DNA from 3 places in the Thioalkalivibrio sp. ALJ15 genome. Region 2 is predicted to be linked to each of the others. Evidence: predicted binding sites of a transcription regulator. Region 2 holds the regulator's gene; each other region holds the start of a gene.
What was found. Region 2 encodes FliA, which starts transcription of late flagellar genes. Its sites were predicted from a motif close to GCTAAAGTTNNNNNNNNNNCNGCCGATA; they were not measured.
Positions count from the first base shown of each region.

Region 1: a site for FliA is predicted at 5,258-5,285, ahead of G015_RS0104120 (chemotaxis protein). Genes of this name have one in related genera too.
Region 3: a site for FliA is predicted at 4,706-4,733, ahead of G015_RS0102345 (methyl-accepting chemotaxis protein). Genes of this name have one in related genera too.

Region 1 covers NZ_KB912057.1:101,394-111,431, reverse strand. The annotation lists gene pheT (phenylalanine--tRNA ligase subunit beta) at 1-1,777, shown strand, start outside; gene G015_RS0104155 (integration host factor subunit alpha) at 1,782-2,081, shown strand; gene G015_RS0104150 (MerR family transcriptional regulator) at 2,065-2,421, shown strand; tRNA gene G015_RS0104145 (tRNA-Pro) at 2,481-2,557, shown strand; gene G015_RS0104140 (flagellar brake protein) at 2,656-3,372, opposite strand; gene G015_RS0104135 (flagella synthesis protein FlgN) at 3,491-3,976, opposite strand; gene flgM (flagellar biosynthesis anti-sigma factor FlgM) at 3,990-4,304, opposite strand; gene flgA (flagellar basal body P-ring formation chaperone FlgA) at 4,436-5,170, opposite strand; gene G015_RS0104120 (chemotaxis protein) at 5,414-6,343, shown strand; gene G015_RS0104115 (protein-glutamate O-methyltransferase CheR) at 6,617-7,432, shown strand; gene flgB (flagellar basal body rod protein FlgB) at 7,613-8,023, shown strand; gene flgC (flagellar basal body rod protein FlgC) at 8,060-8,479, shown strand; gene G015_RS0104100 (flagellar hook assembly protein FlgD) at 8,493-9,164, shown strand; gene flgE (flagellar hook protein FlgE) at 9,190-10,038, shown strand, end outside.
Region 2 covers NZ_KB912059.1:399,525-409,562, forward strand. The annotation lists gene G015_RS0111095 (chemotaxis protein CheW) at 1-142, opposite strand, end outside; gene G015_RS0111100 (chemotaxis protein CheW) at 227-958, opposite strand; gene G015_RS0111105 (ParA family protein) at 955-1,761, opposite strand; gene motD (flagellar motor protein MotD) at 1,758-2,675, opposite strand; gene G015_RS0111115 (flagellar motor protein) at 2,683-3,426, opposite strand; gene G015_RS0111120 (chemotaxis response regulator protein-glutamate methylesterase) at 3,427-4,533, opposite strand; gene G015_RS0111125 (chemotaxis protein CheA) at 4,536-6,668, opposite strand; gene G015_RS0111130 (protein phosphatase CheZ) at 6,748-7,524, opposite strand; gene cheY (chemotaxis response regulator CheY) at 7,627-8,007, opposite strand; gene G015_RS0111140 (RNA polymerase sigma factor FliA) at 8,067-8,828, opposite strand; gene G015_RS0111145 (MinD/ParA family protein) at 8,825-9,649, opposite strand; gene flhF (flagellar biosynthesis protein FlhF) at 9,636-10,038, opposite strand, start outside.
Region 3 covers NZ_KB912056.1:487,016-497,053, reverse strand. The annotation lists gene G015_RS0102360 (response regulator) at 1-86, opposite strand, end outside; gene G015_RS0102355 (STAS domain-containing protein) at 98-397, opposite strand; gene G015_RS0102350 (GNAT family N-acetyltransferase) at 622-2,586, shown strand; gene G015_RS0102345 (methyl-accepting chemotaxis protein) at 2,598-4,613, opposite strand; gene G015_RS0102340 (ATP-binding cassette domain-containing protein) at 4,780-6,693, opposite strand; gene G015_RS0102335 (universal stress protein) at 6,798-7,646, opposite strand; gene G015_RS0102330 (SLC13 family permease) at 7,897-9,735, shown strand; gene G015_RS0102325 (phosphoribulokinase) at 9,785-10,038, shown strand, end outside.

The sequences.
Region 1 (10,038 bases), on a different contig from region 2:
CGGGGCGGAACTGGACGCACGTGTTGCGATCCAGGTCGAGGATACCGAGGCCTGCCCGCTGTACGCGGCGCGCGTGCTCGACGGTCTGGATGCGCGTGCGTCCACGCCTTTGTGGATGACCGAGCGCCTGCGGCGGGCCGGGGTGCGTCCGCTCAGCGCAATCGTGGATGTCACGAACTACGTGATGCTGGAACTCGGGCAGCCCCTGCATGCGTTCGACGCGGGCCGTTTGGGTGACACCATCGAGGTGCGCTGGGCGCGCTCCGGCGAGGCGCTGACCCTGCTGGGCGGGGACCAGAAAGTCGAGCTCGCCGAGCAGGACCTGGTAATCGCCTCGGCCACCACTGCGGTGGCGCTGGCGGGGATCATGGGCGGCGCCAACAGCGCCGTGGATGACGACACGACGCGGGTGGTGCTCGAGTGTGCCCACTTTGCCCCGCTGGCACTGGCCGGGCGCGCGCGGGCCCATGGCCTGCACACCGATGCCTCGCATCGCTTTGAACGTGGTGTGGATCCGACCCTGGTCGAGCGGGCCATGGAGCGTGCTACGCGTCTGTTGCTGGAGATCTGTGGCGGGCAGTGCGGGCCGGTGGAGCGTGTCGGCGAGCTGCCGTCGTCTCATTTCGCCCAAGCGATTCGACTGCGCCGGCCCCGCATCGAACGGCTGCTGGGGACGACGTTCGCGGATGAAGAGGTCGAGCGCATCCTGGGCGCCCTGGGTTGCCAGGTCGCTTCCTCGGATGACGGCTGGCAAGTCCGGGCCCCGCGTGCCCGCTTCGATATGGAGCGCGAGGAGGACCTGATCGAAGAGCTGGCGCGGGTGCATGGCTACGACCGTCTGCCGCAGCGCCTGCCGTCCCCGGTGGCGCCGGCCGAGCGGCCACCGGCCTTGCGTGGTCTGCGCGATCAGTTGGCGAGTCAGGGGTTTCACGAGGTCATCAGTTTCAGCTTCATCGATGCCGAGGCCTCGCGGTCTTTCTATCCGACGGTGGAGCCGCTGGGCCTGGCCAACCCGATCTCCAGTGACTTGGCGGTAATGCGCCCCGGCCTGTGGCCCGGTCTGGTCGCCACGGCGGCCTATAACCAGGCGCGCCAGCAGCCGGACCTGCGCCTGTTCGAGCATGGCCTGCGATTTGTGCCGGATGCCTCCGGCCTGCGCCAGGAGCCGCGTCTCGCGGGCCTGCTGGGCGGGCGGGCGCAGCCGGAGCACTGGGAGGCCGCGTCGCGCCGCGTCGACTTCTTTGATGCCAAGGGTGTCGTCGAGGCACTTTGTGCCTCCGTGGAGGCGCCGCTGGGCTTTCGCTCGGAGAAACATCCTGCGCTCCACGACGGGCAGTCCGCGCGGATTATGGCGGGTGATCGCCCCATCGGTTGGGTCGGGCGTCTGCACCCGGCGCTTTGCAGGCAGTTCGATGTCGAGCCGGTGTATCTGTTCGATCTCGATGCGCGGGCGATCCTGCGCGCACCGGTCGCCCAGTTCGCGCCGCTGTCGCCATATCCGTCGATCCGGCGTGATCTTGCCCTGGTGGTGCAGGCGACCGTTCCGGCCGGTGATGTGCTGAACGCGATCGAAGAACTGGGGCTGGAGCTGGTGCAGGATGTCCGGCTGTTTGATGTCTACCAGGGCAAGGGCTTGAATCCGGACGAGAAGAGCCTCGCTTTGGGCTTGATTTTGCGGGCTTTTGATCGCACCCTAGGCGAACAGGACGTGGCAAGCGTCACCGACAAGGTCGTCGAGCATCTGCACGCTCGCTTCCAGGCAACCCTGAGGCAGTGATTCCATGGCAGCAGTGACGAAGGCGGATCTTGCCGCCACGCTGAACGAAGAACTGGGCCTGAACAAGCGTGAGGCCAAGGAATTCGTCGAGATGTTCTTCGAGGAGATGCGCCAGTCGCTGGAAGAGGGCGAGGGCGTGAAGCTCTCCGGCTTCGGCAACTTCATCCTTCGCGACAAGAACCAGCGGCCCGGGCGCAATCCGAAGACCGGCGAGGAAATCCCGGTCTCGGCGCGGCGCGTCGTCACCTTCCGCCCGGGGCAGAAGCTGCGCGAGAGGGTCGAAAGCTATGCTGGAAGCGAGTAACCACCAGGAACTGCCCGCGATCCCGGGCAAGCGCTACTTCACCATTGGCGAGGTCGCCGAGCTGTGTCAGGTGAAACCTCACGTGCTGCGCTACTGGGAACAGGAGTTCCCGATGCTCGAGCCGGTCAAGCGGCGGGGCAATCGGCGCTACTACCAGCGCCAGGACGTGATCCTGATCCGCCAGATTCGGGCCCTGCTGTACGAAGAGGGCTATACGATCAATGGCGCGCGACAGAAGCTGTCTGGCGACGAGGCCAAGGGTGATCGCCAGCAGGCACGCCAGATCATCCAGGATACGATCTCGGAGCTGGAATCGGTGTTGCGTGTATTGCGCGCCTGAGAGGTCTTCTGGTCCGGGTCCTTTCGTGGGGGCAGGGAATCGGATATGATTCGCGGCTTCGGGGCGTAGCGCAGTCTGGTAGCGCATCTGCATGGGGTGCAGAGGGTCGCAGGTTCAAATCCTGCCGTCCCGACCAAGTTCAACGACTTGAAGGATATTCTTCAGGTGAAAAAAGAGGCCGCATCGAGCGGCCTTTTTTGTGTCTGGAGTGAGGGAAGAGACTGGCCTCGTCTGTTACTCCATCGAACGCCGGCGCGCCTCGCGCTGATAGTGCAGCAGGGCGATGTTGAACTGCCGCTCCAGCCACTGGTTCATGCCGGTGACCTGGAAGCCGGCATACACGTATCCGTCGCGCGGGCTGCGACGGCGATTGGCCAGACGCAGGTCGCCGCCCAGGCGTTCGCCAACTTCGGGCAGTAGCAGGTTCTCGAAACGCATCGGGGTCCCGATCTCGATTGTTTCGACCCAGTCTTGTGGTACCTCCACGCACATCCCCTGGGCCGAAAGATCGGCCAGGTCCCCGATACCGGGCTCTTCCCATTCGCGGTACTGCAATTCGACGCGCGGGCGCTCGCTGATCGGGATATGGACGCGAAAGGTCTCGCGTCGCTGGAGATATTCCAGGGTCTCGGGATAGGGGCAGACGTAAAGGGCCCCGGCGTCCTCGCGTTCGATGCGCGAGACGGCGGTGGAGAAGCGTACGGCCACCCCGCGCAGGCTGGCGAATACCCGCATGCCAGTGCCTTCCTGGGCGTGGCGATTCGCTTCGATGGGCGTGAGTTCGTCGAGGAAGAGCTCGCGTGCACCGGAATCAAGGCGAACCAGCGCGGAGTTGTACAGCGGGCCATCGTCGTCGAGGCGGACGTTGACGAGGGTGAGCTTGTGATCCAGATCCTTGAGGATGCCGGCAATCCGCTCCGGCTTGTCGACGATGTAGTCGGTCTCTTCCATGCGTGGCGTTGTTGTAATTATTGGGCCAAGCCGCACGGTACTGCCGAGCGGTCCGGAATGCCAGCCCCGGGTGTGAGGCGGAGAAGGGCGGAGAGGTGTCGCGCAGAGCGCGCGCGGGTCATGCGCGGGTGATGCGCCGACCGGTACGGCTGCCGGACTGGGTGCGGCCGTAGGGGTCGTAGGTGGGAGCCGGGCCGGGTTCCTCGCCGCGCAGGATCTGGATGGACATCTCCACGCGACGACGGTCGCGATCGATCAGTCGGGCATTCCCCTGGTTGAGGGTATTGCAGCGCTCCACCGAGCGGCGTAGCGCCTGCCAGTGGTCGTCCAGCTCGGCGCCTCCCTCGAGCCGACCGAACAGCCGTGCAAGTCCCTCGGGCGTATACGTTTCGCCGGCGGCCTCGATCGTCTCGCGCTGTCGCCGGCTTTCGGTTTCGAGTTCCTGCAGTAGCGTCTGCTTCTGGGCCACGACTTCGCGCAGGGTCTCGGCGGCCCGTGATTCCACCGCCCGGGTCTCCTGCAGCAGGATGTCCTCCATCTGGTGGCTCAGCCGAATCGAGGCCTCCAGCGAGCGGAGGAAGGCGTGGCGTTGTTCGGGCGACATCGTCGGGTCTCTGTTAGCGCAACAGGCTTTCCAGCTCGATCATGCGATCGGCTAGCTGTTCGTTGTCTACCGGGTACTGACCGTTGGAGATGGCCTCGCGCAGCTCGGCGACTCGCGCCTCGTCGAACGGGGCGTTGCTGGCGGCCCCGGAGGCGGCGTTCATTGCCTGCGCCGCGCCGGTCAGGGTGACAGAGTCATCCTGACGTACGGGTGAGGATGCATTGCCCTGGGCGCCTGCGTCGGGGCGAGAGGTCTCATCGCGGCCCTTCACGCTCGAGCTGTTGCCATCCGGGCGCAGGCCGGGGGAGTTCGGGCCTTTGATATCCATTATTCGGTTTCCTGTTTTTGCAATTCTACTGCAGGGGTTAGCGGCAGCACCGGCTGAAACTGTAGCCCCTTGAGCTGTGAATTTTCGATTCGCTTCACAGTTTGTGGATGGTGACGAGACACACCGCCATTCTACAGGGCAACGCGTACATGTCCGGACTCGAGCACCTCGCCTTCCACGACGCGTCCGGACGAGGTGTTCTTCACGCGGATGCGATCGCCCAGGATGCCATTCTCCAGCGCCTCGCCCTGCATGCGGATCACCACCGAGCCGTTCTCGGCCAGGATGGTGACGCGCTGGCCGCGGCTGACCACCTCGCGCTGGGTGACGTGCTGCTGGCCCAGGATCTGACCGGGCCGGATGTTGCGCCGGGTCTGCAGCCCCACCAGTTCGCCCTTGTTCTCGAAATAGCTCCCCGCATGGCGAGAGGTCTGAATTCGCTTGGTGCGCAGATCGCCGGGGAGGATCGTGTGCTGGCGTCGCAGGCTGCGGCTGGCGACCAGCACCTCGGCGTAGCGCTCGACCGTGACTGGCACATAGATCGACCAGCTGACGGGGGTCTCGCACTGAACCTGTACCGCCGTATTGCCATCGCGTCGCCCGCCGGGCGGGAACCGGGTCTCCAGTGCCTCGCTGCATCGGGCCAGGCGCAGGCGGTTGTCCAGCCGGCCGATCTGAATCTCTACCGCTTCGTCGCCTGGTGTGAGGTTCAACTCCTCCTGGATGAAGCGCTCCGCCGCCAGGCGGATGTTTTCCACTGCCTCGATCTCGGCCTGTGCCGCAATGGAGACCAGGGCCAGAACGACGCCCATGGCGGCCGAAAGCCACCAGGAGCGAATGGAAGGTTTGCGTGCTGACTGGTTCATTGGTCTGGATGCGCGTCGGCTTGTCAGGACTCGAGAGGTTTGCAGAGACGTGCAAGCAGAAAACATGCCAGGCAATCAGGAGCGTACCCTCAAGAGTCACAGCGGCCGGCCGTTATCGGGTCTAGAACGCGTGCAATCGGCATGCGACGGCGGTTTGTGGCATGACAGCGTCGGTCTGCGGGGTGCACACTGGGGCCGGCGAGTCGAGGTGGCTGGCCGCTGGGCGAGGGGGAGAGCAGGACAATGAGTCAATTCATTGACGATGTGAATCAGCGCACCCAGCTGGTGGGGCAGAACCGTATGGAGCTGCTCCTGTTTCATTTGGGGAGCTCGCAGACTTTCGGTATCAACGTATTCAAGGTGCGCGAGGTGATCCCGTCGCCGCCGCTGCGGCAGATTCCCGGATCGCTGAGTGTGGTGCGTGGTGTGGCTACCCTGCGTGGCGGAACCGTCCCCATCATCGATCTGGCGCGCGCGATGGGGCTGCGTACCGCCGTGGGCGAAACGGGCGACCACAAGGTGGTGGTGACCGAGTTCAACCGGTCGGTACAGGGGTTCTGGGTGTCCGCGGTCGACCGGATCGTCAACGTTAACTGGGAAGACGTGAAGTCCCCGCCTCGTGGGACCGGGCGCGAGTCGTTTCTGGTGGCGGTCACCGAGATCGACCACAAGCTGGTCGAGATCATTGACGTCGAACGGGTACTGTCGATCGTCAACCCGTTGCCATCCACGGTATCCGACGCGGTGCGCGCGGAGGCCGAGGAAGAACGCGCCAAGCATGGACAGCGCAAGATTGTGATCGTTGATGACTCCGTGGTCGCGCGCAAGCAGATCGAGGGTGCGATCAAGGGCCTGGGCTGGGAGTACGTGGTCTTCAAGGATGGTCGCGAGGCGCTGGATTTCCTGGAGGAGCAGGCCGAGGCCGGCACCGTGGACGAGGTGGTGGAGCTGGTGATTTCGGATATCGAGATGCCGCGCATGGACGGCTATACCCTCACCGCTCGAATTCGTGCGAACGATCGCCTGAAAGGCCTCCGGGTTCTGCTGCACTCGTCACTGAGTGGGGAGTTCAATACGGATATGGTCAAGCGTGCCGGGGCCGACGCCTTCCTGTCCAAGTTCAACCCCGACGAGCTGGCCGAGGCTGTGCTTGACCAGACCCGCAAGGACTGATGCCGGTGCCTGCGCCGTTTGCGTTAGTCGACCGAGTCGACCCTGGCGGCATGGAAGCGGTAACGGATTGCCGGCCGCATGAACATCAGCGGCCATGGCGCGCCGCATCGATCACCCGTTGGGATGCTGTCGGCGTCCGCGCGGTTGCACGTATACTGCATCCGTCCGGCATGGGGGATCGCGTGTTCCCCAGTCGGGTTTTCCGACACGCTGTCAAGGATTCGTCATCAACGTGCCCGTCCGCCCGTACCGTCGACTTTCAAGGATGACTTCGTGATCGACTCGCGTGACTACGAGGAGTTCTCGCGTTTTCTTTCCGAGTGCTGTGGCCTGGTGCTGGGCGACAGTCGTCAGTATCTCGTGTCGAGCCGACTGTCGCGGCTGCTGGACGAGTTCGGCTACAAGAGTGTGCCGGAGCTGCTGCACGCAATGCGCCAGGCACCCAACCCGCGCCTGCGCACGCGTGTGATCGACGCGATGACCACGAACGAAACCTCCTGGTTTCGCGATGGCTTCCCGTTCGAGATCCTGCGCCATGTACTGCTCCCGGAACGGGCGGAGAAAGGCGCAGGGATCAAGGTCTGGTCGTCCGGCTGCTCCAGCGGACAGGAGGCCTACAGCATCTCGATGGTGGCGTCCGAGTGGGAGGAATCGCGGCCCAAGCGTGTGGTGCCGGTATCGATCCTGGGTACGGATCTCTCGGAGAAGATTCTGGACGATGCCCGGCGCGCGGTGTACGACGGGCTGAGCATCGTCCGTGGCCTGAGCGAGGCGAGGCGCGCCCGCTTCTTCGAGACCGTGGCGGAGGGCCATCGCGTACGCCCGGAGATCCAGCGCCGCTGCCGTTTCCAGAAGCTCAACCTGATCGACAGCTATGCGGCGCTGGGCAAGTTCGACATCGTGTTCTGTCGCAACGTGCTGATCTATTTCTCCGCCGAGACCAAGCGACAGGTTCTTGACGGAATTGCCCGCCAGATGAATCCCGGTGGCTATCTGTTTCTTGGCGCTTCCGAGACAGCGGGTCCTTACACCCAGGCCTTCGAAACCGTTCGCACCGAGTACGGCTCCGTCCTTCGCCTGAAGGGCTGATCGGCCCTTTCCGCCTTTCCATACGGTCGCTCCCGCGATCCGGGCGCCACCCTCGGCGCTGCTCTCCCAGCCTCTTTCGGCCCATAGTGGCACACCAATTGCTTTGTCCCTGTCATACGGGGCGAAGCGGTTTCGTCCCGAGGAACCTGAAGTTCGCCAGTGGCGGACGGGGTACGACGGATGAGTCTCTCTCTCGACAAGGCGATGGGCATTCTCCCGGAGGCGGTGAACGTCCGTGCGAAGCGGATGGAGCTGCTGGCCTCGAATATCGCGAATGCCGATACGCCGAATTACAAAGCGCGCGATATCGACTTTCGCTCGGTGCTGCAGGCGGCGGCCGGCGAGGGCGGCAACATGCCGATGGCGAGCACACATCAGGGCCATATCGGCGCCGGCGGGGCGGGTGGTGCCAACGGGTCGATGGAGACGCTTTATCGTGTGCCGTCGCAGCCGTCTCTGGATGGCAACACGGTGGACCCGCAGCTGGAGCGGGCTGCCTTTGCCGAGAATTCCCTGCAGTACCAGAGCAGCCTCGAGTTCCTGAACCGCCGGGTTTCCGGCATCCGTGATGCTCTGCGGGGCGAGCGCTAATGCGAGCGCCAACGCTGGGAACAGGAGAGTGATGTCGTGAGTGATCTGTTTAATCTGTTCAACACCTCGGCCTCCGCGCTGACCGCGCAGTCGGTGCGGCTGAATACGGTCGCGTCGAATCTGGCCAACGCCAACACCGTGGCGACCAACCCCGACGAGGCCTACCGGGCGAAGCAGGTGCTGTTTCAGACCGTGATGAACCAGGCCGATCCGAACGGCGCCTCCAATGGCGTGCGGGTGGCGGGAATTGATGAGTCGCGCGCGCCGCCACAGGCGCACTACGAACCAAACCATCCGCAGGCCAACGAAGACGGCTACATCTTCCGTCCCGCGATCAGCGTGGTGGAGGAGATGGCCAACATGATGTCGGCCTCGCGCAACTACGAAGCGAACGTCGAGGTGATGGAGACCTCGCGCCAGCTGTTGCAGCGAACGCTGCAGATCGGCCAGGGCTAAACCGGAGCCTCCCATGACTCAGATATCACCCGAAATGCTGGACCGCTTGGGCCTGTCACGTCCCAAGCAGGACGACAAGGAGACGGATCGCCTGGGTCAGGACGATTTCCTGAAGCTGATGACTACCCAGCTGCAGAATCAGGACCCGTTTGAACCGATGGAAAACGGGGAGTTTATCGGTCAGATGGCTCAGTTCTCGACCGTCACGGGGATCGAAGAGCTTTCGAAGTCCTTCGAGAAACTCGCTCAGTCCATGGGCCAGAGCCAGACCCTGCAAGCGGCCTCCCTGGTGGGTAAGGACGTCCTTGTCCCAACCGACTTCAGCGAGTTGGGTGCGGATGGCACGGTGCGCGGCGCCGTGGATCTGGATCAGTCGACCGGGCAGTTGCAGGTCGAGGTGTACAGCCCCACGGGTGAACGCATCCGAAGCATGAATCTGGGTTCGGCCAGTGAGGGGCTGCAGGAATTCACCTGGGACGGTCTGCGCGATGACGGGACGCCTGCGGCCCCGGGCGTATATGAATTCCGGGCCTCGGCCCAGAGCGGTTCCGGCAATGAAGCAGTGGATGTGTTCCTCGACGCCCGCGTCGAGAGCGTTTCGGTAGGTGACGATTCCAGCCTGGGCCTGATGGTCCGTGGCCTGGGCGAGATCAATTTCTCGGATGTCCGGCGCATCAGCAGCTGACGGACTCTAACGGAGGTAGACCAGTATGCCCTTCAATATCGGATTGAGCGGACTGAACTCGGCGCAGGCCGATCTGCAGACCACCGGCAACAACGTCTCGAATGCCGGCACCACGGGCTTCAAGCGATCGCGCGCCGAGTTTGGTGATGTCTTTGCGCAGAGTTTTGGTGGCGTCAGCCAGACGGCTACCGGTGGTGGCTCTCGCCTGATGGCGGTGACTCAGCAGTTTACCCAGGGACGCACCGAGTTCACGGAAAACGGCCTGGACCTCGCGATCGATGGCGAGGGTTTCTTCATGGTCAGCGACCAAGGCGGCAATTACTACACGCGTGCTGGGGAATTCCAGGTCGACCGAGATGGCTATCTGGTGAATAACCAGGGACAGAGGCTGCAAGGGTTCGAGCCAGATGATCCGGGTAGCACCGATACGGGGTTCGGTTCTGCGGCAGACGATATCCGTCTGCAGACCGGGGCTTCTGCGCCGCAGGCCACCAGCGACATCGAGGCCCTGGTCAATCTCCAGTCGGATGCTCCAATCCTGGATCCGGATGCCTTCGATTTTGATGATCCGGACAGCTACAACTATTCCACTTCACTGACCGTTTATGACTCTCTGGGAGCGGCGCGCGACGCCCAGATCTATTTCGTAAAGACCGCCGACGGTGAGTGGAACTCATACGTCCGAGTGTCGGACGGCGTGGACGATCAAGGAGATCCGCGATATCTGGAAATCCTCGATGCTGACGATAATCCGGATCCATTCCCCCTTGTGTTTGATGGTAGCGGTCAGTTGACGAGTGATTCGGAAGAAATCTTCAATTTCGAAGGCCTGAGTAATGGTGCGGATGACCTGTCGATCGCGGTCGATTTCGCC
Region 2 (10,038 bases):
TGCCAAGGATATAGTCCGGCACACCGGGAACAGGCGCGATCTCGGTGACCTTCAGCACCTCCTGCACCTGCAGGACGTCAATCGCGTAGGTCTCCTCCGCGAGACTGAACGTCACATACGGGGCCGTATCGGCCTTGGCCATCGCTTCTACGTCTTGTGCGCTGCTCATGTCGTCCTCGTCGCTCGCGGACCCTGTTGCGGGCCCGGTGTTCGGTTCCTGAATACGTTATCGGCCGCGCTCGTCCCGGCTTGAGTCCGGAGTACCGCCCATTTCCCAGCTGCCCTGGTCCAGGGTCCGGTCGAGGGCCTCCAGGTCCAGCAGGGTGGCCATCTGTTCCCGCTCCACCCCGGCCAGCCAGGGCAGGCGCTTGCGGTGACTGCGCCAGCGCAGATTCTGAGGGTCGATCACGCGGGTCCCCTGAATCGAGCGGCAGGCCAACGCGAAGCGCGAACCGGCCAGGAACACGACATGGCGGGCTGTCTCCGGCTCATATTCCCGATCCTCGGGGGTCACCACGGCCGCGAGATCAATCAACTGCACTCGCCCCTGTTTGGTATCCGCCAGACCCAGATACCAGACGGAGTGGTTGGGCGTGGGGCGCACATCCAGATCCCCAAGCGGCGCAACGCCGCCGAGCGAGGCCAGCGGCGCCAGCAGGGTCAGATTCCCGGCCTCCAGCACCAGGGCGGAGAATCGCTCGGACGGACGCGGATACTCGTCACTCTCGACAATCGTGCGCGGAGGCACGGGGGGCGCGACCGCTTCGGCCACCACGGGGACCTCTGGTTCGTCTAACGGCTCCGGTTCAGCGGGCGCCGGTCTCGGTTCGAGGATATCCGGGCGCAGCAGGTGCGCCGGGGCGATCGGCGCCGGTTCGTCCAGCAGGCTGCCAAAATAGTCATGCAGGGCTTCAGGTTCGGCCTTGAGTGCCAGGTTGTCATCACGCGAACGGTTCATCCCTTCTGCCTCCGGGTCCGGGCATGAGGCTGCGAAAGCTGCCCGCCAATCGCCTCCAGCAAGTCCGAGTACGCCAGTACGCCCCGGGCGTCCGGAATCATGAAGCACAGCGGCTGGCCTGCGCTCGACGCATCGCGAAACTTCGTATCGACCGGGATCACGCCGGGCCAGACCTCATCGCCATAAAGGCGGCGCAGCTCGGCCAACGCCTCGTGCGCGGCACGCGTGCGTCGATCGAACAGGGTGGGAATGATCCGGTACTGCAACTCGGCCTTGCGCGACTTCTGGACCATTTTCAGGGTATTGATCATGCGTTCCAGGCCCTTGAGGGCAAGGAACTCGGTCTGCACCGGGACCAGCAGCTCGTCACAGGCCGCCAGGGCATTGACCATCAACACGCCCAGCATGGGCGGGCAGTCCATCAGCACGTAGTCGTACTGGTCGGCGACCTGCTCCAGCGCCTGGCGCAGCACCAGGCCCATCCCGCTGCGCGTACCAAGCTGACGGTCGAGTGTGGCCAGTGCCGTACTGGCCGTCAGCAGGTCCAGCCCCGGGAACCGGGTCTCGCGGATCAACCCCCGCGGATCAGGACGCTTCCCCTCTGCGCACTGGCTGAACAGCTCGTACACACCGCGGGTGGCGGTCTCCGGGTCGTGGCCGAAATAGGCCGTCAGCGAGCCATGGGGGTCGACGTCGACCATCAGGACGCGCTGTTCCGGACCCGACAACAGGCCACTCAGGGTGACTGTGGTCGTGGTCTTGCCCACCCCGCCCTTCTGGTTGGCCACCGCCCAGATCTTCACTCGGTATCCCCCTCGTCCCCATCCATCGTTGGTGCACCCGGCGCGAGCGGAAGGTCTTCGCGCAATTGCTCGGGTTCCTGCGCCCCGTCTTCGCGCGGGCGCGCGCCGGGCAGGACCACGATGGCCACCCGCCGGTTTTCCGCCCGTCCTTGCTCGGTATCATTGCTCGCGACCGGACGATGCTCACCATATCCCAGGGCCACCAGATTCTTCGGCTCGATGCCCGCGTCTTCAAACACGCTCACCACGGCCGCGGCACGCCCCGAAGAAAGCTCCCAGTTGGAAGGATAGACCGCCGTCTGGATCGGGACATTGTCCGTATGGCCCTCCACGTGCACCCGCGACACCCGCGGCGCGAGGATCGCCCCGACCTCGTCCAGCAGGGCCCGGGCCTCGGGATTCAACGTAGCCGAACCGCTCCCGAACAACAGCCGACTGGTGATCTCGATTTCCAGCCAGTACGCCTCGCGGCTTACCCGGAGATCACCCTCCTCGATCAAGGGGGCCATCGCCATTTCCAGCTCGTCGGCGACCTCGGCCAGTGCCTCCAGGAACTCCTGCAGCTCGTCATCCGTACCCGCATCGTCCAGTAGCCCGGATAAGGCCATGTCGATGGGTGCTACACCGTCGTCAACGATGCCGGGCTGCACATCAATCGGAACCAGCGCGCGCATCTCGTCCAGGGACTGCTCACGCGACACCGTCGGTTCTCCCACCTGGATCGGATCGGTCTGCGCCGGTGCCCGGAAGGCGTCCACCAGCGACTCCGACAGCACACGATACTTGCCGTCATCCACCGAGGAGATCGCGTACATCACCACGAAAAACGCCAGCAGCAGCGTGACCAGGTCGCCATAGGGGATGGCCCAGGCCTCGTGATTCTCCGCTTCTTCTGGGCGTTTGCGCCGGGCCATCGCGACCTCACTCGTGGATGAAGCCGCTAAGCTTGCTTTCAATGTTGCGGGGGTTTTCGCCCTCGGCGATGGAGATCAGCCCCTCCATCAGCATCAACTGGTGCTGCGAGCGTTTCTGGATGATTGATTTCAGCTTGTTCGCCACCGGCAGGAACAACAGATTCGCCGACGCAATCCCGTAGATCGTGGCGACAAAGGCCGCGGCAATCCCCGCTCCCAGCTTGCTGGGGTCAGCCAGGTTCTGCATGACCGCCATCAGACCCATCACCGCGCCGACAATGCCAAGCGTCGGGGCGTACACCCCCATGCTCTCGAATACCTTGGCCCCCTGGGTATCAAAATGCTCGCGGTTGTCCAGATCCGCCTCGAGGATCTGGCGGATGGTCTGCGGCTCGGAGCCATCCACCAGCAACTGCAGCCCCTTGCGCGCGAATTCGTCGGTCTCCTCGTCGGCCAGCGTCTCCAGACCCAGCAGCCCTTCCTTGCGTGCCACGTTGGACCACTCCACGATGCGAGCCAGCATCGCCTCGTTGTCGATCCGCGGCGGCTTGAACGCCCAGGGCAGAATGCGCATCCCGTGAAGAAACACCGCCATGCGCGCCTGCACGAGGGTTGCCCCCAGCGTCCCCAGGACCACGATCACAAACGCGGCCGCGTTCCAGAGTGCGCCCAGACCACTCCCCTTCGCGATACTCCCCCCGAGCACCGCGACGAGCCCCAGGGTGATCCCGATGAGGCTCAGGATATCCATCTAGCAGAACCCCTTGACCAGTGCCGGACCCACATCCGGCAACGGATACACCTGATCCACGAGCCCGGCCTCTGCGACTGCAGCCGGCATCCCATACACCACCGAGGTGGCCGCGTCCTGTGCCCAGACCTGCGCCCCGGCGGTCTTCAAAGCCCGCGCACCTTCGCGGCCATCTGCGCCCATCCCGGTTAGCACCACGGCGAGCACCTGCCCGCGCAAGGCCTCGACCGCCGAGCTGAACGCGGCATCCACGCTGGGCTTGTAGATCGTGCCCAACGGGCTCTCGGTCACGCGCACCGTTGTCTGGCTGCCGCGCTCCAGCGTGGTTTGCAGACCGCCGGGGGCCAACAGGGCCACCCCAGGGCGCATGACATCGCCATCCTGTGCCTGCTTGACCCGAATTTGGCACATGGCGTCCAGGCGCTCCGCGAAGGCCGGCGTAAAGCTCGCAGGCATGTGCTGAATCAGCAAGATCGGCTGTGGGAAGTTCGCCGGCAGGGCCTTGAGCACTTCCTGCAAGGCCACCGGCCCCCCGGTGGACGTCCCGATCAGCACCGCGCGGACCTGCCGCAGCGGCACGGCGGGCCGACTGACCGGCGGGGCCTGTCGCTGTACCTCGGCCGCCTTGCGGTCGGACTCTTCACGACGCGCAGAAGGGCGGGCCTCGACCGCTGGTCGCACGCTCCCTGGCTGGCTGACCGAACGGGCCCGGCTGCGCGAAAGGCTGCGCACCCGCCGGCGCAGCAGCATGCGCGCGCTGTCCTCATCGGACGCGATGTCGCTGAAGCGCTTCGGCAGAAAGTCCACCGCCCCTGCCTCAAGCGCATCCAGGGTCGCCTGGGCCCCCTCGGTGGTCAGACTCGAGAACATCAGTACCGGCCGGGGGTTCTCGGCCATGATCCGGCGCACCGCGGTGATGCCGTCCATCACGGGCATCTCGATATCCATGGTCACGACATCCGGGTCCAGTTCCTTGACCTTGCGAATCGCCTCCTCGCCGTTCTCCGCGCTGCCGACGACCTCGATCCCCGCGTCGGCGTCCAGAATTTCACTAATGCGGCGGCGGAAAAACCCGGAGTCATCCACCACCAGTACCTTAACCGGCATCCTTAGCCCTCGATTGTTTGCGCAGGCCGCCGGGTGCGGCCCGCCGACGGGATCTTGTGCGTCAACAAACCCACGAGATCGGCGACATCCAGGATCAGCGCAATCCCTCCATCACCCGTGATGGTCGCGCCTGCCAGGCCCTTCACGCCCTGCAGGTTCTGCCCCAGTGGCTTGATGACCACCTCTTCCTGCCCCACCAGATCATCGACGACCAGCCCTACCTTGCGATCCGCGGTATGCACCACGACCACATGCGATTCCGGTTTGGCTTCGGGGATGAACCCCGGCTTCAACCACCGCTTGAGATAGTGAACCGGAAGCGCCTGATTTCTTACGACAATGACCTCCTGATCATCCACGTAATGGGTCTTGGTCAGATCCAGGTCCAGGATCTCCGAGACAGACGCCAGCGGGATCGCGAATCGCCGCCCGTCGAGGATGACCATCAATGCAGGGAGGATCGCCAGGGTCAGCGGCAGCTTCACCCGCAGCGTGGTCCCGACACCGATCTCGGAATCGATCTCGATGGTGCCGTTGAGCTGCGAGATCTTCGTCTTGACGACGTCCATCCCCACCCCGCGACCGGACACATCCGAGATCTCGGTCTTGGTGGAGAACCCGGCCATGAAGATGACGTTGAAGGCCTCGCGATCGGTCATCCGCTCGGCCATCGCGGGTTCCATCAGACCCTTCTCGACGACCTTGCGCCGCAGGGCCTGCGGATCCATGCCACCCCCATCGTCCTTGATCAGCAAGGCGATGTGATCGCCTTCCTGCGCCGCGCCGAGCACCACCGTACCCTTGCGCGGTTTGCCGGCCTTCTCGCGCACCTCCGGAGTCTCGATCCCATGATCCACGGCGTTGCGCACCAGATGCACCAGCGGATCGGACAGGGCCTCGACCAGGTTCTTGTCGAGGTCGGTGTCCTCGCCGAAGATCTCCAGCTCGATCTCCTTGCCCAGGCTGCGCGACAGATCGCGGATCACGCGCGGGAAGCGATTGAAGACCTTGTTCACCGGTTGCATGCGGGTCTTCATCACCGACGTCTGAAGATCCGACGTGACCAGCGCCAGCGAACTAATGGCCTTGCCCAGCTCGTCATCCACGTGCTGGGTTCGCAACATGCTCAGGCGGTTGCGCACGAGCACCAGCTCCCCGACCAGATTCATAATCTCGTCGAGACGTTCGGTGTTCACACGGACCGAGGCCTCGCCCTGAGGGGCCTGCCGGGCGCCGGCCGCCCCGGCCGCAGGCGAAGACGCCTGTGGCTTGGCTTCGGGAGCCGGCGGTTCCTGTGTCGCGCCAGCGGCTTCGGGCTCCACGCTCGGCTCTTCATGCGGGGACGACTCAGTCACAGCGGGTGCCGGCGCTGCAGTGGCAGGAGGCCCATGACCTCGTGCCTGCAACTCGTCCAGCAGGTTCTCGAACTCATCGTCGGAAATCAGGTCCTCGCCGTCGTCCCCTGGCCCGGCTGCATCCGAATCGGTGTCGGGCAACCCGGCGTCCTCAGTCGACGGCGTAGCGGAGTCCTGGGCCGCCTGCGGCGAACCATCGCCGTGCAGCGAATCCAGCAGGGCCTCGAACTCGTCATCGGTAATCTCGTCATCGGCACCGACCAGCCCCGACTCATCCCCTCCAGCCTTCGCAGTGGCTTCCACCTCGGCGGGGGGTGCCGGTTCCGGCTCCGGTTCGGGGGGCACGTCTGGCGTCGCGATTGCGGCGGGTTCGGAATTGCCGGCCACGTCTTCATTCTTGGCCATCCGCCGCAGGTCTTCGACGAGATCGGCCTCCGCGGGCGTCGGATCGACCCCGGAGCGGAGGTCGCCAAACATCACGTTCAACGTATCGAGGACCCGCAGCATGGTATCCATCAGGTGACCGTCGACCTGACGTTCCCCATTGCGCAGGAGATTAAACACATCCTCTGCGTGATGGCAGACGGTCACCAGCGGATCCAGGCTCAGAAAGCCCGCGCCACCCTTGATCGTGTGAAAGCTGCGGAATACCGCGTTCAACAGATCCCGGTCATCGGGATGCTGTTCCAGGTCGATCAGCTGCTCGTTGAGTCCTTCGAGCAGTTCCCCGGCCTCGATCAGGAAGTCCTGAAGGATTTCGTCGTTGGGGTCGATGGCCATTCGGTCTCTCCGTTCCGGTGAGGCTTGCCGTTGAGGGGTGGGCGCCGGGAAGCCGCCGATTCAGGGATCAGCGGGCTACCTAGAAGCCCAGGCTGGACAACAGATCGTCCACCTCGTCCTGTCCTTGAACGACATCCTGGCCGGAATCTTGAGTCTTCGGCACTGCTGGCCCGTGTCCACGCCGATCGCCCTCACGCCGCTCGGCATCGTCATCCAGCGTCTTCTCCGCAGCCTCGACCGTCTCCATACGCCCGCTGGACAGCCGAATCAGCGTGACCAGGTTCTCCTCCAGGTCGGTCACGAGCTGAATCACGCGCCGGATCACCTGCCCGGTAATATCCTGGTAGCTCTGCGCCATCAGAACCTCCGACAGCAGGCGGCGCAGCTCTTCGGTATCGTCGTTGGCCTGAGCAAAAAACTCGTCCAGCTCACGAGCGAATTCCCGGAACTCGTCGACCGAGAGTTGCCGATTGCGAAAACGGGTCCACTTCGCCGTCAGTTGGCCGGCCTGCTGGCTGAACGATTCGGCAATGGGGAGACTCGTCTCGATCGCGGTCAGGGTCTCGTGCGCGGCCTTCTCGGTCATCGTGACCACATAATTGAGACGCTCGCGGGCATCCGGGATCTCGGCCTGGGTCAACTCGACCAGCCGCGAATCCCCCCGGAAGCTTTGCAAGGCCTCGTGCAGGTCGCGCGTAAGCTTTCCGAGCTCGTCGAAGAGTTCCCGGTCGTAGGGGCGCGCCAGATCCTGGATCAACGCGCGCGCGGCCACCTCATCCCCTGCCTCCAGAACCTGCACGAGCTCCCGCGCGCGAGCGATTTGCTGCTCACTGATCGATTGTTCTTGGTCTGTCATCCAAAGCCCCTTGCTCGCTCCCCATCCCGAACGTGATGACCGGGATCGATCCCCCGGCCATCCATTTGTCTGGACTAGGGGACTTCGACACCGAATCCCAAACTAGCCTTGGGATTCAATGCGTTCGAATATTTTGTCGATCTTTTCCTTGAGGGTTTCCGCAGTAAAGGGCTTCACCACGTAGCCGTTCACGCCCGCCTCGGCCGCCTCGACGATCTGATCCCGCTTGGCCTCCGCCGTCACCATCAGCACCGGCATCGTCTTCAGCTTCTCGTCGGCACGAACCGCCCGCAGCAGGTCGATGCCCGGCATATTGGGCATGTTCCAGTCGGTAATCAGAAAATCGAAGTCGCCGTTCTGGAGCATCGGCAATGCCGTGCTGCCGTCATCGGCCTCTTGGGTGTTGTTGAAGCCAAGATCACGCAACAGGTTCTTGATGATCCGTCGCATCGTGGAGAAGTCGTCCACGATGAGAATTTTCATTCCCTTGTCCACAGGTCACTCCGGGATAAATGATTCATATGAGTACTAGAGCTTGGCCTTCAGAATAACTGCAAAGCCTCGCCGTCTTCGAGCCAGGAGCCCAGGCGCGCGCGCAGTCGGATAACGGCCTGACTGCGGATCTGGCTGACGCGCGACTCGGTCACCCCGAGTACCGCGCCAATCTCGCGCAGGTTGAGCTCCTCGATGTAATAAAGCGACAACACCAGACGTTCGCGTTCGGGCAAATCGCCGAGCGCGGCGGCCAGCTCCTCGCGAAACTCCCCGGCCTCGATCGTGCGCGAGGGCGAGGCCTCCTGCCCCTCGATCACCCGGTCCGCATCACCATCGGTGCCGCCCAGATCATCCAGCGCGAACAGATGGGCGCCGGCATGGTCCTGCAGCATCGAGTAGTACTCGTCGATCGGGACCTCGAGTTCCTCGGCCACCTCGACCCCGCGCGCCGCACGTCCCTCCCTGGCCTCGACCGTCTGGATCGCCTCGGCGATCTTGCGGCTGTTGCGGTGCACCGATCTCGGGGTCCAGTCACTGCGGCGTAACTCGTCGATCATCGCGCCACGGATGCGAATCCCGGCGTAGGTCGCAAACGTCGCGCCCTGCCCGCCCTCGAATTGCCGCGCGGCCTCCAGCAGGCCAATCATGCCGGCCTGGATCAGGTCATCGACCTGGACCGAGGAAGGGAGGCGAGCCATCAGATGGTGCGCGATGCGGTGCACCAGCTCGATATGTTCCGCGACGCGCTGCTCGTGGCCGGCTGCGGCCACGTTCTCGTATCCGTGGAGGCGATTACGCGTCGCCATCATGCGCTCTGCAGCATCCGTTCGACGAAAAACCCGACACCACCATCGGCACCACGGGCCACCGGCCAGCGGTCGACCGCACGGGCGAGTTCGGTAAAGGCCTTGGCCGCCGGGCTGCCCGGATATTGCTGCACGACCGGTGCCCGTTTCTGGACGGCCTTGCGCAGATGCTCGTCCATCGGGATGTAACCGGCGAGATCCAGGATGACTTCCGGCAGGTAGTTGTCGCAAACCGTGGTGAGTTTCTGCAACAAGCGCTCGGCGCCCGCGCGGTCCTGGACCATGTTCGTGACCAGCCGGAAACGCCGCATGCCATGATCGCGATGCAGCACCTTGATCAAGGCATAGGCATCGGTGATGGACGCCGGCTCGTCGCAGACGACAACCAGGGTCTCCTGGACCGCCCGGCAGAAGGTCGTGACGGATTCCTGCAGGCCCGCTGCCGTATCCACCACCAGCACATCCAGCGGCTTGGAATAGGCGCTGAATGCCTGGATCAAACCGTTGTGCTCGAGCTGCGTGAGATTCGCCATCGCCGCGATCCCCGAGGCCGACGGGATGACCTTGATCCCCTCCGGGCCCTCGATCAGCACATCCTGGAGGTCGTTCACCTGTCCGGTCACCAGGTCATGCAGGGTGCGCTCGGGTCGCAGTCCGAGCAGCACATCGGCATTGGCCAGCCCCAGGTCGGCATCAAACAGCATGACCTCGCGGCCCAGCCGCGCGAGCGCCACGGACAGGTTGACCGACACATTGGTCTTGCCGACGCCGCCCTTGCCGGAGGCAACCGCAATGACCTTCAACGGCTGATTAGTGCGTGGCATAGCGTCCTTTCCCCACCGGATGGATCATCTCCAGAACGCCCGCATCCTGAGTACGGCGCGGCGACGGCGCATTGCGGCCGGCATTCGAGAACTCCGCCAGGCTTGCATCGGTCCATCGTTCATCGCGGGAGGATCGACGCGCGGGGCCGCGCTCTTCGCCGAGCGCCCGCCGGGTCAGATCGCCCGTCTCGACCCGGTGGAAGTCTTCGGCAATCCGCTGTCCATCGCTGACAAACGTGAGCCCAAGGTGTTGATCGAGCAATACCGACAACGTCTCCCCCAACTGTTCGGCTTCGTCGAGTTTGGTCAGCACCAGCGCCGATGGCTCCGTCTTCCGGAACGCATCCAGCACCCTTCGCAGCGCCGCCGCCTGAGTGGTCGCGGAGACG
Region 3 (10,038 bases), on a different contig from region 2:
GTGACCTCGTGGCCCGCCTGCTTGAGCGTGAATGCGACCATCTGGCGCATCGAGGCCGAGTCGTCCACCACCAGTACCTTCGCCATACGTTATGTCCTCAAATCGGGTCGTGAGTGGCAGGCGCGGCCTGCATCCGGGCATGGAGTTCAGCCAGACCCAGTGCGGCCAGCGCCTGTTCAAGGGTGTTGTTGCAGGACTCGTAGACCAGGGCCTGACCCTGGTGGCGAGCGGCCTGTTCTGCCATCAGCAGCATCTGGGCGCCCGCAGCGTCGACATCCCGCACACCCGCTGCCTCCAGCGCGACCGGCTGGCCTGCCTCGATCGCCCCTCGCAGGCTCTCCCAGCATTCACCCACCGTGTCGATGCGCAGCCTTTCCGGCAGCAGAACCTTGTTCATGTGCAGTACCCTTTGTGAGTGACGAAGCGACGGATCCCCATGCTCCGGACTCTTTTGTACAGGATCTGTACAAGAAAATACAGGGTCCCTGTAGAATACTTGTACGGCCTCCGAGTCGAAAACTTGAGAACCCGTTCTCAACAATCTGCTGGCAGCGTGGGGCCGCGCGGGCCTCTGCACGATTACCCGGATATTTTGCCGGGCACGCCGAAAGGCGAATGGGGATGGCGGTGAACACCCTTTTTCGGCGCGTGCTCGCGCTCCGCGGGTCGAACCAGGGTCGGGACCAGGCGACGCGCTGGCTGGCGCGCATGCCGGACAACTGCCAACCGCTCTGGGTGGGCAGCCATCCACCAGAAGGCGTGCCCCGTACCCGGCCGGCCCAGGCCGGCCACTGGCTGGGCCACGAGTGTGATGCAGTGGTGTTCGAGGCCACCACACCCCTTCCCGGTGATGCCCTTGCGATCGCCGCCGGGCTCCTGCGCGGTGGTGGGATTCTGCTGCTGCTGGACGAACCCGGCCACGGGGCCTGGTCCAGGCGCTGGCGCACAGCGCTGCGGGCGCCACTGGTGGAATGGGTCCAGGAAGGACCGGATCGCTGGCCACTCCCGCGTAGCGAGAGAACACCCTTTGAGTGGACGCCGGACCAGCAGGCGGCCCGCAGACTGCTGGATGCACTGGCACCCGGCGAATGCGGCGTCCTGACCGCAGCCCGCGGCCGCGGCAAATCGACCCTGCTGGGGGACTGGATGGCCGGATCCTCTCCGACCCCCACGCCCAGGGGCATGGCCCTGACAGCCCCGACCGAGGCGGCTGTCCAGGCGGTACACAAGGCCATACAAGCGCACCTGGGCCGTGTCCCCGAAGAGCTGCGCTACCACGCCCCTGCCGCGCTGGAGGCGGCGGCCGCCCAATCGGAAACCCTGGTGGTGGACGAGGCCGCCGCACTCCCGGTCGACCACCTCCTGCGGCTGGCACGGCGGGGGCAACGACTGGTGCTGGCGACTACGACGGGTGGCTTCGAGGGGAGCGGGCAGGGCTTTCGGCTGCGCGCCTTGCCCGCGCTGGAACAGGCGGGTCTTCGCATGCGCCACGCGCGCCTGGAGACGCCAGTGCGCTGGGAACCCGGCGACCCGCTGGAGCGCTGGATCGATGACCTGTTCCTGTTGGGGGCCCCCAGTGCCGCGCCAGAGCCGCAGGCGGTGCGATGGCACTGGAGCCATGCATCCGAGCTGGCGACGCAGCCCGGGCGACTGGAGGCCGTGGCCGGCCTGCTGGCCGATGCGCACTACCGCACCCGGCCCTCGGATCTGCAGCGCTGGCTGGACGACGCCGCCATCCACCTGCTGACGCTCGAGGGCATCCGCGACGGGGCCCTGTTCGGCGTGGTGCTGGTGGGCGTGGAACCGGGACTGGACGCCAGCATGGCCGAAGCGGTCTGGGCAGGAGAGCGCCGACCCCAGGGGCATTTTCTGCCCTGCGTGCTGGCAGCCCAGGGGGCGTTCGACCTGGCCCGGCACCCGGTCTGGCGCATCCAGCGCATCGCGGTGCATCCGCACTGGCAGGGTCGCGGGCTGGGACAGCGGCTGCTGCACCAGATCACCGAATGCGCTCGGGCCGAGGGTATCGGCATGGTCGGGGCCAGCTTTGGCCTGGATTCCGGCCTGCTCGGGCTGTGGAAACGCGGGGGCTTCGACCTGCTACGTGCCGGCCTGCGCCCGGATCCCTACAGCGGCCGCCCAGGGGGTGTAGTCCTGAAGGCGGTCGATGACACGCTCGCCGGGCCGATACGATGCCTGGCAGCCGCACAGGCCCGGGACTGGCCCGCATGGCGGGATCGTCTGTGGCCCCGGCACGAAACGGCCCTGGCACGGGCGCTGGAAGCCCTTTTTCCGGAGGCCGGACCTGATCCGGCGATGACAAAGGACTTGGCGGAGCTCAAGGCCTTCGCCGAGCGCGCCCGGCCACTGGAATGGGTACTCCCGGCCCTGGTCCGCCAGCTACGCGCGCAGCCGCCGACCGATACAGAAGGAACCGTGCTGGCCACCGCCCTGGAGCCACCGATCGACTGGGACGACCTGGCTGTCCGTCTGGGGGTCTCCGGACGCCGCGGCGTGGTACGGCGTTTGCGTCAGGCCGCGCAGGCCTGGCGCACCCGGGTCGAGTCCGGGGGGCAGCCCCCGGGCTGATCCAGCCGTCATCAGAGCCGGAACTGGGCCAGCGCCTGCTGGATCTCGCGCTCGACCTGCTTGAGCTCGTCGGAGGCCGCGCTGACCCGATCGGCGGTGTTGGCAGACTGATCGGCCCCGTCGGAGATCTGCACGATGTTGCGGTTGATGTCCTCGACCACGGTGCTCTGCTGACGCGCGGCAACCGCGATCTGATCGGTCATCTCCACGATCGTGGTCACCGACTGGCGGATCTGCTGCAGGGCCCCATTCACCTCGGCGGTGTGCTCCATGGTGGTCTCGGCCTCTTCCTGGCCGTGCTGCATCGCCTTCACCGCAGAGCCTGTGGCGGTCTGCAGACGCGAGATCATGCTCTCGATCTCGTCGGTGGACTCCTGCGTGCGGGTCGCCAGCTTGCGTACCTCGTCGGCCACCACGGCAAACCCGCGGCCATGTTCCCCGGCACGGGCGGCCTCGATCGCCGCGTTGAGGGCCAGCAGATTGGTCTGCTCGGCTACGCCGCGGATGACTTCAAGGATGGTGCCGATCTGTTTCGAGTCTTCACCCAGCTTGGCAACAGTGCCGGCGGCCTGCTCGACCGTGCCCAGCAGGGAGGACATGGACTCGATGTTCTTCTCCATCACGTCGGCGCCGTTGTTCACCGCACCGCTGGCCTCCTGTCCGGCCTGGGAGGTGGCATCGGTATTACGCGCGATCTCCTCGGCGCTGCTTTGCAGCTCGTTGATCGCCGTGGCGACGCGCTCGGTCTCGTCGCGCTGACGCGAGACCACCTCGCGGGCCTGATAGGCCTCCTGATTCAGGTTCTCGGTCGCACGGTTAAGGGTCTCGGTACCGCTACGGGCGTTACCGATCGCCTGCGCAATCTTGTCAGTGAAGCGGTTGAACGCACGCCCCAGCTGGGCGGTCTCCAACAGGCCGTTTTCGTCCAGGCGGCGGCTGAGGTCGCCATCACCGTCGGCGATCTCTTCCAGCGCCTCGGTCGAGTGGGCGAGCGCACGGCGCACCACCAGGATGATGAAGACTGCGCCGGCCACACCCAGGATCACGCCGATCAGCGCCAGCACGCCCTGCGTCACCTGGGTATTGCGCATGGTCGCGGTCAGCTCGGCGGCGGACACTTCAGCACGGCCGGTGATGCGCTCGGACAGCTGCTGCAGTTCATTACGTGCCTCGAAGATCACCGGGCCGACCTCGGTACGGATCAGGAATGCGTCCTGCAGGGCCTCCTCGCTGCCGTGGATACGAACGATGTCCTGGATCGCGCTATCCAGATCATTCAGGAGCCCTTCGAAGTCCTCGACCGCGATCTGCTGCTCGAAGTCGAGCTCGTCGTACTGTTCCAGCAACCGCGCCAGCACGTCGTGGGTCTGGCCGAGATACAGTCGCAGATTCTGCTCGAAGGAGTCATCACGAAACGCGATGAAACCGCGCAGGTTCGAGGTGATCTGCAAAAGGTTGGTGCGCAGGCTGTAGAAATCGCCGAGACGCTCGAACGAGCGCTGGAAGCGTGCCCGCGCCATCTCCTCGTCGATCATGGTGCTGGTCAGCTGGGTCATCTGCATGGTTGCCGGATTGGCACGCGAGTTGGCGACACCCTGGGCCGGCATGTTCTGGGCCACGTCCTCGGCCACTTCAATCAGACGGTCACGGTGCGCGGCAAAGCCATCAATGTTCGCGCGCACCTGTTCCGCAGAGGCACTCAGCTCATCCGAGCCCTGCACGACCGGATCGTTGACCAGGGCATCCATGGCGACGTCCAGCTCGTCCATCGCGTTCAGCCAGGCGTCGCGGTGGTCCTCTTCCTCGCTCATCAGGTAGAAGCCAAGGAAGGCGGCACTCTCCTGCAACAGCTGCTCCACCTCATTGACGCGCGCCACAGCCGGATAGTCGGACTGGGTCAGTTCGGCCACGCCCTGTCCGCCCACATTCAGGGCACGCAGCGCCAGCAGCGAATTGATGATCAGGATCGCGACGACCAGCCCAAAGCCGGCGATCAGCAGTCCCCGAATGGAGAGTTTGTCCAGCATGGTGTTGACTCCTTCCTCAGCGCCTTCTGCCGGGCGCATGCCATCACGTGCAAGCGGGTCTTCCGCTGCCTGTAGAGACGATTCATCCCCTGTTACGGCCGCATTCCCCTGAAGTTGAGCCCCGGCCGTTTTGAGAGTCACATCACACCGGATGACGCGGAAAGAGTCAGGGTGATTCCAGCGCCTCCCAGCGCTCGTAAGCCACCGCCAGGTCTCGTTCGACCTGTTCGAGCCGGGCCTGCAACTCGCGCACGCGCTCCCCATCGCGCAATACCTCTGGATCCGACAGGGCCTCGGCCAGCGACTGGTGCTCGTTTTCCAGCGCCTCGATCTGGCCTGGCAGGGCCTCCAGCTCGCGAGCCTCCTTGTAGGAGAGTTTGCGGGCGCGGGGCGGCGGTTCCGCGACCGCGGACGTCGGCTCGGAGCGGGCCTCGGGTGCGGCGGGCGCCTCCTGGGCTCCGGTATCCGCTTCGCGCGTGAGCAGGCGTTGCGTGACGCGTGCGGGCAGGTCCGACCAACCGCCGACGAATTCCTCGGCCGTGCCATCGCCGGGCAGCACCAGCGTGCTGGTCGCAACGTTGTCGAGGAACGCGCGGTCGTGGCTGACCACGATCACCGTGCCGGTGTACTCGATCAGAAGCTGTTCCAGCAGCTCGAGGGTCTCGACATCCAGGTCGTTGGTGGGCTCGTCGAGTACCAGCAAATTGGCCGGGCGCAGAAACAGCTTGGCCAGCAGCAACCGGTTGCGCTCGCCACCGGACAGGGCCGATACGGGCTGGCGCGCGCGTTCCGGCGGGAACAGGAAATCCCCGAGATAGCTCAGCACATGTCGGGTCTCGCCATTCACGGTGACGCGGTCACGGCCCTCGCCGACCGCATCCTGCACGGTGGTCGTCTCGTCGAGACGCGCCCGTGCCTGGTCGAAATAGGCGATCTCGAGCTGGGTGCCCAGCTTGACCGTTCCGGAAAGTGGCTCCACCTGGCCCAGCAGCCCGCGCAGCAGCGTGGTCTTGCCGGCGCCATTGGGGCCGATGATGCCCAGGGCGTCGCCACGCTGGAGCAGCAGGTTCACGTCGCGCACCACCGGCGTGTCGCCGTAGCCGAAGTCCGCATGCTCCGCCTCGATCACCAAACGGCCGGAACGCTGCTCGGGGGACAGCTGCATGCGTACCTGTCCCCCCAGCTCGCGTCGTTCGGCGCGCTTCTTGCGCAGGGCCTGCAGGGCGCGCACCCGCCCCTCGTTGCGGGTACGCCGGGCCTTGATGCCCTGGCGGATCCAGGTCTCCTCCTGCGCCAGCTTGCGATCGAACTCGGCGCGCTGACGCGCCTCGACCTCCAGGCGCTCGGCCTGGCGCGTGCGGAAGGCCTCGATCGAGGGCGGGTGTTCGTACACCTGGCCACGATCCAGCTCCAGGATGCGAGTGGCGACCTGTTCCATGAACTGGCGGTCATGGCTGATGAACACCACCGTGAGCCCGCTCCCGCGCAGGAACTCCTCCAGCCAGCGGATCGCAGCCACATCCAGGTGGTTGGTCGGCTCGTCCAGCAGCAACAGCTGCGGCTCGCGCACCAGCTCGCGCGCCAGCCAGACGCGACGCTTGAGCCCGCCGGAGAGCGCAGCGAATCCGGCCTCGGGGTCGAGCTCCAGGCGCGAAAGCGTCGTTTCGACCCGGTTTTGCAGACTCCAGCCGTCGATCGCCTCCAGCCGGGCCTGGACCGGGCCCATCTTCTCCAGGGCCTCGGCGTCACCACTGGCGGCGGCCTGGCTCAGGTGGTGAAAACGCTCCAGCAGTTGCCCGGCCTCGCCCAGCCCCTCGGCGACCACATCGAACACCGTGCCCTCGACCCCGGGCGGCAGCTCCTGGGTCAGGTATGCGGTCGCCAGGCCGTCCTGGCGGACCACCTCGCCCGAGTCCGGCTGGATTGCACCCGCAATCACCTTGAGCAAGGTCGACTTGCCCTCGCCGTTACGCCCGGCTACCGCCACGCGTTCGCCGGGCTCCAGGCTCAGATTCAGGCCATCCAGCAACGGCGCCATGCCATAGGCCAGGTGGATATCGCGCAGGGTCAGCAGAGCCATCGAGATCGAGAGGAATCCAGTTGGGGAACCCGGCAAACGCCGGGCAGAAGGGGTTCAGGGGGAATCGTGAACCAGGGAGTGCGACCAGGGAAACAAATGTTTCCCTAGACGTTCAGGCCCTTGACCACCAGCACCGGGCAGTCAGCACCGCCAATCACGCGCTCGGACACCGAACCCATCAGCAGACGCTTGAGGCCGGTACGTCCGTGGCTGCCCACGACGATCAGGTCGCGATTGTCGCGCCGCGCCACGTCAATCAGGGTGACCTCGGCGCGGCCTTCCTCGAAGGTCGCGTCCGCCTGAAGGCCCTGCTCCCGGGCCTCGCCCTGCAGGCGCTGGATCGCATCGACGCCCTCCTGGCGGCGTTCGTCACTCTGGCCGGGCACGGCGACCGAGGCGATGGTGATCGGCAGCTGACAATAGCCGGCCAGTTCGATCGCCGCACGCGCCGCCTGATCGCCCAGTTCGGAGCCATCGGTCCCGACCAGCAGCCCCCGGTGCGGCGCCTGCGCGCCACGCGGAACGACCATGACGTTACACGGCGCCGTGCCCACCACCTTGCGCGTCGCGTCGCCGACCATCAGACGCGCGAGATCGTTGCGGTCGCGGCGCCCGATCACGATCAGGCCGGCCTTGTACTCCTCGGCGATCTTGACGATCTCCTGATGCCGGTCCACTCCGTGGCGCAGGATGGGCAGGGCATCGAGGCCCTGCTCGCGCGCCTTTTTCTCGAGCACGTCCAGGTCGCCCTGCGCGGTCACGCTCGCATCGTGGCTGCGCCGGGGCGACAGTGCGTCGTGCTGCGTATCGGTAGGAATGATACGCGCGAGGATGAGCCGGGCCCCGCAACGCTGGGCCAGATCCAGGCCGACAGCCTCGGCCGACTCGCTGAACTCGGAGCCGTCAGTCGCGAGCACGATCGTCTCGAAACGGCAAAGCGGGGCATCGGACATGGGGCGTCTCCCTGACAGTTTTCGACCAGCATAACCGACCGGCCGGCGCACGACAGCCAGCGTCTCGCGAAAGGTCCGAACGGCCCGCTTTTTGCGTCCAACCGCCCGGGATGAAATAATCGCGCGCTTTCAAGGGGAAGCACCGGCGACGCCTCCCACGCCACTGGCCACCGGCCAGGGCCACTCGCCAGCCCCCTCAGCCCCGGCTCTGCACCGTCCGGTGCGGGTCTTCAGGATACGAAATCGATACATGGAAAACCTTACGCTGACCACCGAGATGATCGTGGTGCTCGCGCTACTGGCGTTCACCATCTTCCTGTTTGTGACGGAGGTCATCCGTGTGGACCTGGCTGCCATCTCGGTGATGGTGCTGCTCGGCCTGCTGACGCTGGTGCCCGGGCTCGGGCTGCTGGTCGCGCAGGACGAACTGTTCAGCGGTTTTGCCTCCAATGCGGTGATCGCGATCATCGCGGTGATGATCATCGGCGCCGGTCTCGACAAGACCGGCGTGATGCACAAGGTGGCCGCCTTCATCATGCGCGTGGGCGGCACCACCGAGAAGAGCATCATCCCGACGGTCTCCGGCACCGTCGGCGTCATCTCGAGCTTCATGCAGAACATCGGCGCCGCCGCGCTGTTCATGCCGGTGATGAGCCGGATCTCCAGCCGCCTCGGGATCCCGCTGTCGCGCCTGCTGATGCCGATGGGCTTCGCCGCGATCGTCGGCGGCACCATCACCCTGGTCGGTTCCAGCCCGCTGATCCTGCTGAATGACCTGCTGCCGTCGAACATGGAGCCCTTCCAGCTGTTCGACGTCACCCCGATCGGCCTCGCGCTGCTGGCCACTACCATCGTCTACTTCGTGGTGCTGGGCCGTTTCGTACTGCCTTCGGTCAAGTCCAAGTCCGCGCAGCGCGAGAGTGCACAGGAGTATTTCCAGCGGGTATACGGCCTGTCCTACGAGATCCACGAAGTATTCGTTCCCGAGAAGGACCCGCTGGTGGGCCGCACCGTGGCCGAGATCGAACGCGAGACCGGGATCGCCATCGTCGGCACCTACGTGCGCGACGAGCTGCGCATGGCCCCCTGGACCGGCTACGAGATCCAGGCCAACTCGCACCTGGCGGTGCTCGCCAGCCCCGCGCGCATGGAAAAGCTGTGCGAGGGCACGCGCAAGCGCCCCACCACGCGCCTGGACGTGTTTGCGAACGCGCTGGACACCAGCCGCTCGGGGGTCGCCGAGGTCGCCATCGCGCCTGGCTCCAACCTCGCCGGCAAGACCGTGACCGAACTGGCCATGCGCCAGACCTACGGCCTGTCGGTGATGCGCATCCAGCGCGGCAGCGAGACCTTCGGCGAGGGCCTGCGTGACATCCCGCTGGAGATCGGCGACATCCTGGTTGTGCACTGCACCTGGGAGTCGCTGGCGCGCCTGGACAAGGATCGCGACTTTGTCGTGATTACCTCCGACTACCCGCGCGAGGAGCTGCGCCCCTCCAAGGTCCCGCATGCGCTGTTCTTCCTGGCGCTGACGGTGGGCTTGATCCTGTTCACCGACCTGATGCTGTCGGTCGCGCTGCTGACCGGCGCGCTGGGCATGATCCTGACCGGCGTGATCAGCCTCGACGACGCCTATCGCTCGGTGAGCTGGAAGACGGTGTTCCTGCTGGCCTCACTAATACCGCTGGGGATGGCGGTGGAGAACACGGGCACCGCCGCGTGGATTGCGCAGAACACGCTGGAACTGCTGGGGACCGTCCCGCCCTGGGTGCTGCAGGCGACGATCTTCGCGCTGGCCACGTTCTTTACGCTGGTCATGTCCAATGTCGGTGCGACCGTGCTGCTGGTGCCGCTGGCGATCAACTTCGCGATCGCCGCCCAGGCCGCGGGGATGGACGCCGACCCGCGCGTGTTCGCGCTGACCGTGGCGATCGCCACCTCGAATTCCTTCCTGATCCCGACCCACCAGGTGAACGCCCTGATCATGGGCCCCGGCGGCTACCGGGTGAAGGACTACATGAAGGCCGGCGGCATCATGACGCTGCTGTTCGGTATCGTGGCCATGCTGATGCTCAATCTCATTTTCTAAACTCGTCCGTACACTATTCGTCGCAAGAAGCTATGCAAGGAGAAACCCCATGTCGCAAAAACATCCCGTGATCGCGGTCACCGGCTCCTCGGGAGCCGGCACCTCCACCGTGAAGCGCTCGTTCGAGTCGATCTTCCGTCGTGAGCAGATCAACCCGGTCGTCATCGAGGGCGACAGCTTCCATCGCTATGACCGCAAGGCGATGAAGGAGGCCATGAAGAAGGCCGCCGACGAAGGCAATCAGCACTTCTCGCATTTCGGCCCCGAGGCCAACCTGTTCGATCGCATCGAGGATCTGTTCAA